Regions from separate parts of the Actinomadura sp. NTSP31 genome, predicted to be linked through region 1. Evidence: riboswitches for the same ligand, from Rfam matches in the RefSeq annotation. Region 1 holds a riboswitch; the other holds the start of a gene.
The links. A riboswitch is a leader RNA that binds a small molecule or an ion and turns the genes downstream of it on or off. The one in region 1 is predicted to bind cobalamin.

Region 1 (3,757 bases):
CGGGGAGGCGATGACCATGAACAGGAACTCGTTCGCCGGGCTGTTCACGCCGAGCGCGCGGGTGGTGGCGAACATGAACGGCCGCAGGTAGAGGCTGTGCCCCTCGGAGTCGGGGACCCACTCCTTGTCGGTGCGGACGAGCAGCTCGACGGCGTCGACGAACAGCTGCTCGGGGATCTCCGGCATGGCCATCCGCCTGGCGGAGCGGTTCATCCGGGCCGCGTTCATGTACGGCCTGAAGGTGACGATCGAGCCGTCCGGCTGCTTGTAGGCCTTGAGGCCCTCGAACAGCTCCTGGGCGTAGTGGAACACCTGGCTGGCCGGGTCCATCGGGATCGGCCCGTAGGGCTCGAGCCTGGCGTCGTGCCAGCCGCGGTCCGCCGAGTACCGGATGGTGACCATGTGGTCGGTGAAGTACCGGCCGAAGCCCGGATCGGCCAGGACGCGCTCGCGCTCGGCGGCCGTCGCGGGCCGCTCGGTCAGCGTGGTCTCGAAGTCCAGGGTGTCGCTCATCGCCGTTCGTCCTCTCCCGATCGCCGGTGCGGCTCCCTTGCCGCTGCGGCGTCCTTAGTCCCTATTGTCGTACTTCGTTCTTTGCCCCCACTCCTCGCACGCGGCGCATACGGAAAACCGGGCGCGCCGCGAGGCGCGCCCGGAGTGTCCCTGCTCGTAGCCGGAGAGGCGCGCCCTCAGCCCGATACTCGCTTGGCGATCGCGTCGCCGATCTGGGCGGTCGACCGCGTCCCGAGCGCGCCGCGCTCGGCCAGGTCGTCGGAGACGGCCTGCTCGACGCGGCGGGCGGCCTCGCCCGCGCCGATGTGGTCGAGCAGCATCGCGACCGACAGGATCGTGGCGGTCGGGTCGGCCTTGCCCTGCCCCGCGATGTCGGGCGCGCTGCCGTGCACCGGCTCGAACATCGACGGCGCCGTCCGGTCGGGGTTGACGTTGCCGGACGCGGCGAGCCCGATGCCGCCGGCGATCGCGGCGCCGATGTCGGTGATGATGTCGCCGAACAGGTTGTCGGTGACCACGACGTCGAAGCGCTGCGGCTGGCCGACGAAGAACATGGTGGCCGCGTCGACGTGGCAGTAGTCGGTGCTGACCTGCGGGTACTCCGCGCCAACCCGCTTCAGCGTGCGCTGGTAGAGATCACCGGCGAAGGTGAGGACGTTGTCCTTGTGGACCAGCGTGAGCTTCTTGCGGGGGCGCGAGGCCGCGACCTCGAACGCGTATCGGACGACCCGCTCGACGCCGAAGGCGGTGTTGACGCTCTCCTGTGTGGCGACCTCGTGCGGGGTGCCCTTGCGCAGGACGCCGCCGACGCCGGTGTACGGGCCCTCGGTGCCCTCGCGGACGACGACCATGTCGATGTCGTCCGGCGTGACGCCGGCGAGGGGGGTCGTCACGCCCGGGAACAGCTTCACCGGGCGGAGGTTGACGTAGTGGTCGAGCTCGAAGCGGGTCCGCAGCAGCAGCCCGCGCTCCAGCGTCCCGCTCGGCACGCTCGGGTCGCCGACCGCGCCCAGCAGGATGACGTCCTGGCCGCGCAGCTCCTCGAGCACCGAGTCGGGCAGCGTCTCCCCGGTCCGGTGCCAGCGGGCGGCGCCCAGGTCGTAGGAGGTCTGCTCGAACGCGAGGTCGCTGGACGGGGCGACGGCCTCGAGGACCTTCAGTCCCTCGGCGACCACCTCGGGGCCGATCCCGTCACCGGGGATGACGGCCAGACGAATGCTGCGGGAAGCCATGCGCGTACTGTACTGCAAACGTCTCACTGCTTGGGCTTTCGTCTCATATCCCGGTACGCGGGTCTCGCCGCCGGCGGCCCGGGCGTCACCTTTGTCACTCTTCGCGGGGTTGACGGGCCGGAGGGGAGAGGAGACGCTCTCCTCGACAAGTTCACATCGAGGCGACGGTGCGCAGGAACCTGGTGCGAATCCAGGACGGTCCCGCCACTGTGACCAGGGAGTCTCCCCCGCTCGACGACCACGGCCGGCGCACGCCGGCGGGAAGGTCGGAGGGAGACGGCGATCTGGGAGTCAGGACACTGACCCGTCGTCCTCCCGCAACCGGGGCGAGTGCACCCCGTGAGGAGAACCCGACATGGCCGAGTCCGCCGTACCGTCCGCCGCGTCCCCGCAGGCAGAGCCGTCCCCCGCGCCGCTGCGCCTGCCGATCCGCGACATCGTCCCGTGGGCGGTGCTCGCCGTGGTGCTGGCCGCGGTCCTGATCTACTTCGTCGGCGCCGAACAGGGCGCGACGTCGCTCTTCGGCGGCACCTGGGTGCACGAGTTCACCCACGACGGCCGGCACCTGCTCGGCTTCCCCTGCCACTAGGCCCGGGGGATTCACGAGCCGATGATGAGAACACTGCTGGTCCGCGGGATGCTCGCGGGCCTGGCCGCTGCCGCCCTCGCGCTGGTCGTCGCCTGGCTGTACGGGGAACCGCAGGTCGGGCACGCCATCGCCTTCGAGGAGGCGAGGGCGCACGCCGGGCACGCCGGGCACGAACCGGAGGTCGTCGGCCGCGGCGTCCAGAAGACCGCCGGCCTGATCACCGCGATGGCCGTGTACGGGGTGGCGCTCGGCGGGCTGTTCTCGATCGCGTTCGCCTTCGCGTCCGGGCGGCTCGGACGGCTCGGCGCCCGCGCCACCGCCGCCCTGGTCGCCCTCGCCGGGTTCGTGGCGATCGAGCTGGTGCCGTTCCTGAAGTACCCGGCGACGCCCCCGGCGGTCGGCAACCCGACCACCATCGGCGGCCGGACGGCGCTGTACTTCTGCATGATGGCGCTGGGGGTGCTGGCGACGACCGCGGCGGTGATCGTGTGCCGCCGCCTCGTCCCCCGGCTCGGCGCATGGAACGCGGCCACGGTGACCGCGGTCGGCTACGCCGTCCTGCTGGCGGTCGTGTACCGGCTCACGCCGGAGCCCGACGCGATCCCGGAGCACTTCCCCGCGACGGTCCTGTGGAACTTCCGGATCGCCTCCCTGGGCGTCCAGCTCGTCCTGTGGGCCGCGATCGGGCTGCTGTTCGGCTACCTGACGGAACGGGCGGGCGCCCGCCGCCGATCCCTCGCCTCCGTCTAACGGGCGCGACCGGGCGCCCGGCGGAGGCCGCAGTCCCCGCACAGCTCCCCGCCGGGCGGGACGCGGTAGTACAGGCAGCAGTTGCGGCGGACGAATCCGCGCGGGCCGAACGCCCCCGCTCCCGCGAGCGGGGGCCGGGCCAGCAGTTCGCGGACGAGGGCGCCGCGGAAGGGGTCGCGCGGGCCGACGTTCAGGCCGCCGACGAGAGCGGAGGCCGCGTTCCCCCAGAGCAGGCCGTCCGCGAGGCGGGAGACGGCCCGCATCGTGGCGCGCAGCGGCTCCAACTGGCCGGTGACGACCGCGTCGTGGACGAGCTCGGCGGCCTCGGCCGGGCCGTCGGCGCGCCACCCGCGAGGGTCGGCGAGCCAGAGGGCGATGGGCGCGCCCGGCGCCCATCGCCAGTGCAGGCCGGACAGGTCGGGGACGACCCCGTGCACCGCCGCCGCGACGACCGGCGAAAACAGCCGCGACGCGAGGCCCTGGAACAGGATGGACGCCGCGACACGCCGTTCACCGGTGCCGAGCCGCTCGGCGTAGCGGTCGGTGAGCTCCGCGAGCCGGACGGGGTCGCGCTCGGGCAGCGGCCGCCACGTCGGATCGGCCTTCTCGGCCGGATCGGTGGCGATCGCGAAGTACGGCCCGAGGCGCCCGGCGGCGCGCAGGGCCCGCGCGA
Region 2 (3,757 bases), on a different contig from region 1:
GCGGACGGTCGCGCGGAGCCGGTCCCAGTCCATCCCGGACGGCGAGACGTGCGCGGCCAGGTTCACCGACCCGAGGTTGCACACGGCCGCCTCGCTGTCGCCCGTGACCTCCAGGATCTCCGTGCACAGGTTGGACAGGTGGACGGTCCGGCCCGGCTCGGCGGTCTGGTTGCAGGCCCGGTTCGCGGCGTCCTTGAAGGTCATCCACCCGTTGCCGGTCTCCGCCAACGTGCGCAGCATCCGCCCGTACAGCTTGCGGGCCGGGACCTGCCGGACGTACCGGCCCTCCTTTTCGGCCGCCCGGTACGCGGCGTCGAAGGCGTCGCCCCACAGGTCCGTCAGCTCCGGGACCTCCTTCGGGTCGAACAGCGACCATGTCCCGTCGGCCTCGACGCGGCGCATGAACTCGTCCGGGATCCAGTTCGCCAGGTTCAGGTTGTGGGTGCGGCGCGCGTCCTCGCCGGTGTTGTCGCGCAGTTCGAGGAACTCCTCGACGTCGGCGTGCCACGGCTCCAGGTACACGCACGCGGCGCCCTTGCGGCGGCCGCCCTGGTTGACGGCGGCGACGGACGCGTCGAGCGTGCGCAGCCACGGGACGATCCCGTTGGAGTGCCCGTTCGTCCCCCGGATCAGCGATCCGCGCGAGCGGACCCGCGTCCAGGAGATCCCGATCCCGCCCGCGTACTTGCTGAGCCGCGCGACCTGCCCGTACCGCTCGTAGATCGCCTCCAGCTCGTCGCGCGGCGAGTCCAGCAGGAAGCAGGACGACAGCTGCGGGCGGCGGGCCGCGGAGTTGAACAGCGTCGGCGAGCTGGGCAGGTACGACAGCGTGCTGAGCAGCCCGTACAGCTCCGCCGCCTCGTCCACATTCTCGGACAGGCCCACGGCGACCCGCAGGAAGAAGTGCTGCGGGCGCTCCAGGACGAGCCGCGTGCGCGGATGCCGCAGCAGGTAGCGGTCGTAGAGGGTGCGGAGGCCGAAGTACCCGAACCGGTCGTCCGCGTCCTCGTCGATCAGGGCGTCCAGGGCCGCGGCGTTGGCGGCGACGAACGCGGCGGGGCCGTCGGCCAGCAGGCCCTCGGCGTGCGCGGCGGCGACGGACCCGGCGAACGTCCGGACCCCGGCTTCGGCGGCCTCGTCGCGGATACCGGCGGCCAGCAGCCGCGCGGCGACCCGGGAGTACCCCGGCTCCACCGCGACGAGCGCGGCGGCCTCCCGGGTCGCCAGGTCCCGCAGGCCGGCGGCGCTCGCGCCCGCGCCGCCCCGGACCGCGCCGAGCACCCGTTCCGGCGCGGTCCCCTCGATGCCGGCGCAGGCCGCCGCGACCTCGGCGGCGATCCCCCCGGTGGTGGCCGCCTCCGCCGGAGCCCGCATGGTGACTGTCACGTTCTCTCCCTCGTGAGCCGGCCTCGCGAGGGCGTGCGAACGGGCGCGACGGCATGCTGCCGCGCACCGTCCCCCGGCTCACCCGCGAAGCCTCGGACGTACGGCGTGCATGGCAGGTCTTCGGACTCGCGGGCGCCCGCGCCTCCTGCCGGAGACGCGACCTACTGGCCGTCGCTTCCCGATCCGGTCGCCCGGTTCAGTGCCTGTGACGGCGGTCGTTCCCGCTCACCGCTGCGGGGCAGTCCCGGACTTTCACCGGGTTCCCTCTTGCGACGCCCCCGCCGCGAGCGGCGGGGGCGAACCAGCACGGGGTTGAACCCTACATCTTGTTGATCCTCATTGCGCAACCCCAACATGTAGGGCGCGTCGGGGCCGGTTTCCGGGGTCGGATGCGGCCGGCCGGACGGAGGTGGGACGATGTCCCCGTCATGTCCCCGCGTCCCCGGCAGCCGGTCTTCCGCACCGCGCGCGCGGTCGTCTTCGCGACCGTCTGCGTGTCGTTGGCGACCCTCGGCCATGCCCTGGCGTCGCACGAGCCGGTACCGGGCTGGGCGGTGCTCGCCGGGTTCGGCGCGGTGCTGGCGGTCACGCTGGCGCTCGCGGGCCACGAGCGGTCCCTCCCGACGATCACGGGCGGGCTGCTCGGCGGGCAGTTCGCGCTGCACGCGCTGTTCTCGGGCGCGACCGACGGCATGCGCCACTGCGAGGCCGCCGTCCAGGCCGGGCACGGCGCGGCGATGCCGGTGCACGGCCCCGGCACGTCGATGACGCTCGCGCACTGCGCGGCCGCCGTGGTCGCGGCGTGGTGGCTGCGGCGCGGCGAGCGGGCCGCGTGGTCGCTCGCGCGGCGCCTGGCGTCCGCCGCCGACCGCCCGATCCGGCTGCTGCTCGCGCTGCTGCTCATCGAACCCGCGGAGCGTCCGGTCCGTACCCCGGTGGTGCCGGTGGCGGCCGGTGCCATGGCCACGGGACGTGCGCTCCGGCACCAGGTCGTCCGGCGGGGACCCCCGCCGCGTTCGAGGGCGCTCGCTCACCTCTGAGCGGAGCGCCGTACGTCACCGGACGCCGAACCCGGCGTGTCCGGCCCGATCCGTACGACTCGAACGGAGTTCCGTCTTGACCTCCCTCTCCCACGCCCGCCGGCTGGGCGCGGTCGCCTCGCTGGCCGGCCTCGGCGTCATCGCGCTCGCCACCGCCGCGTCCGCGCACGTCACCGTCAACCCCAAGACCGCCGAGCAGGGCTCCTACGCCAAGATCTCGTTCCGGGTGCCGAACGAGGAGGACAACGCCGACACCACCAAGCTCGTCGTGAACCTGCCCGCCGACCACCCGGTCTCGTCGGTGTCGGTCCGTCCCGTCCCGGGCTGGACGGCGAAGGTCGTGGAGTCCAAGCTCCCGGCGCCGGTCAAGACCGAGGGCGGCGAGCTGACCAAGGCCGTCACGCAGATCACCTGGTCCGGCGGGAAGATCGAGCCCGGCCAGTTCGAGGAGTTCGACGTCTCGCTCGGCCCGCTGCCGGCCGACACCGACACGATGACCTTCAAGGCCGACCAGACCTACTCCAACGGCGAGGTCGTCAAGTGGGAGCAGGACCCGGGCGACGGCTCGAACGAGCCCGAGCACCCGGCGCCCACGCTGAAGCTCACCCCGAAGGGCGCCACCGGCACCGCGACCGCCGGCCTCACCGCGCAGTCGAAGCCCGCCGCCAAGGCCGACGCGAGCTCCGACGACGGCACCGCGCGCGTGCTCGGCGGCGTCGGCATCGGCGTCGGGGTGATCGGCATCGCGGTCGGCGGCTACGGCCTGGCCCGCGCGCGGAGCCGGGCGTGACCCGGGCCGTCCGGCGCGCCGCCGCCGGGATCGCCGCCGCCGGCGCCGCGCTCGCCCTGACCGCGTCCCCCGCCTCCGCGCACACCTCGCTCACCGGGGCCAGCCCGGGGCAGGGCGCGACGGTCGCGCCGCCCGCGCAGGTCGTCCTGACCTACGGGGACCCGGTGCAGCTGCCGCAGGTGGTGATCACCGACGCCAGGGGCGGGCGGCACGAGTCGGGCGCGCCGCAGGCGGTGGACAACAAGGTCACCGAGGCGGTGAAGGGCACGCTGCCGAACGGGGTCTACACGGTCGGCTGGCGCGTGGTGTCGCCGGACGGCCACCCCATCAGCGGAACGTACAAGTTCACCGTCACCGGATCGGCGGGCGCGGCACCGGCACCGGCGGCCTCGGCGTCGGCCTCGGCCTCGGCTTCCAATGCCTCCGGGCGGGCCTCGGACGGCTCGTCCGGCTGGCTGTGGATCGGCCTGATCGCCGCCGTCGTGGTGGTCGCGGGCGGCGGGTTCGCCTGGTACCGGCGCTCGTCGGGAGCCGCCGGGGA

Region 2: linked by a shared signal. The riboswitch ahead of ACA514_RS31900 (ribonucleoside-diphosphate reductase subunit alpha) and the one ahead of ACA514_RS48155 (CbtB-domain containing protein) in region 1 are both predicted to bind cobalamin.

What each region holds. Positions count from the first base shown of each region.
Region 1 is NZ_JBGNUT010000065.1:3,846-7,602, forward strand. Features, by position in the region: gene ACA514_RS48145 (branched-chain amino acid aminotransferase) at 1-513, opposite strand, end outside; gene ACA514_RS48150 (3-isopropylmalate dehydrogenase) at 690-1,745, opposite strand; cobalamin riboswitch at 1,876-2,068, shown strand; gene ACA514_RS48155 (CbtB-domain containing protein) at 2,101-2,334, shown strand; gene ACA514_RS48160 (CbtA family protein) at 2,356-3,084, shown strand; gene ACA514_RS48165 ((2Fe-2S)-binding protein) at 3,081-3,757, opposite strand, start outside.
Region 2 is NZ_JBGNUT010000022.1:105,304-109,060, reverse strand. Features, by position in the region: gene ACA514_RS31900 (ribonucleoside-diphosphate reductase subunit alpha) at 1-1,386, opposite strand, end outside; cobalamin riboswitch at 1,480-1,707, opposite strand; gene ACA514_RS31895 (hypothetical protein) at 1,815-2,426, shown strand; gene ACA514_RS31890 (YcnI family protein) at 2,503-3,216, shown strand; gene ACA514_RS31885 (copper resistance protein CopC) at 3,213-3,757, shown strand, end outside.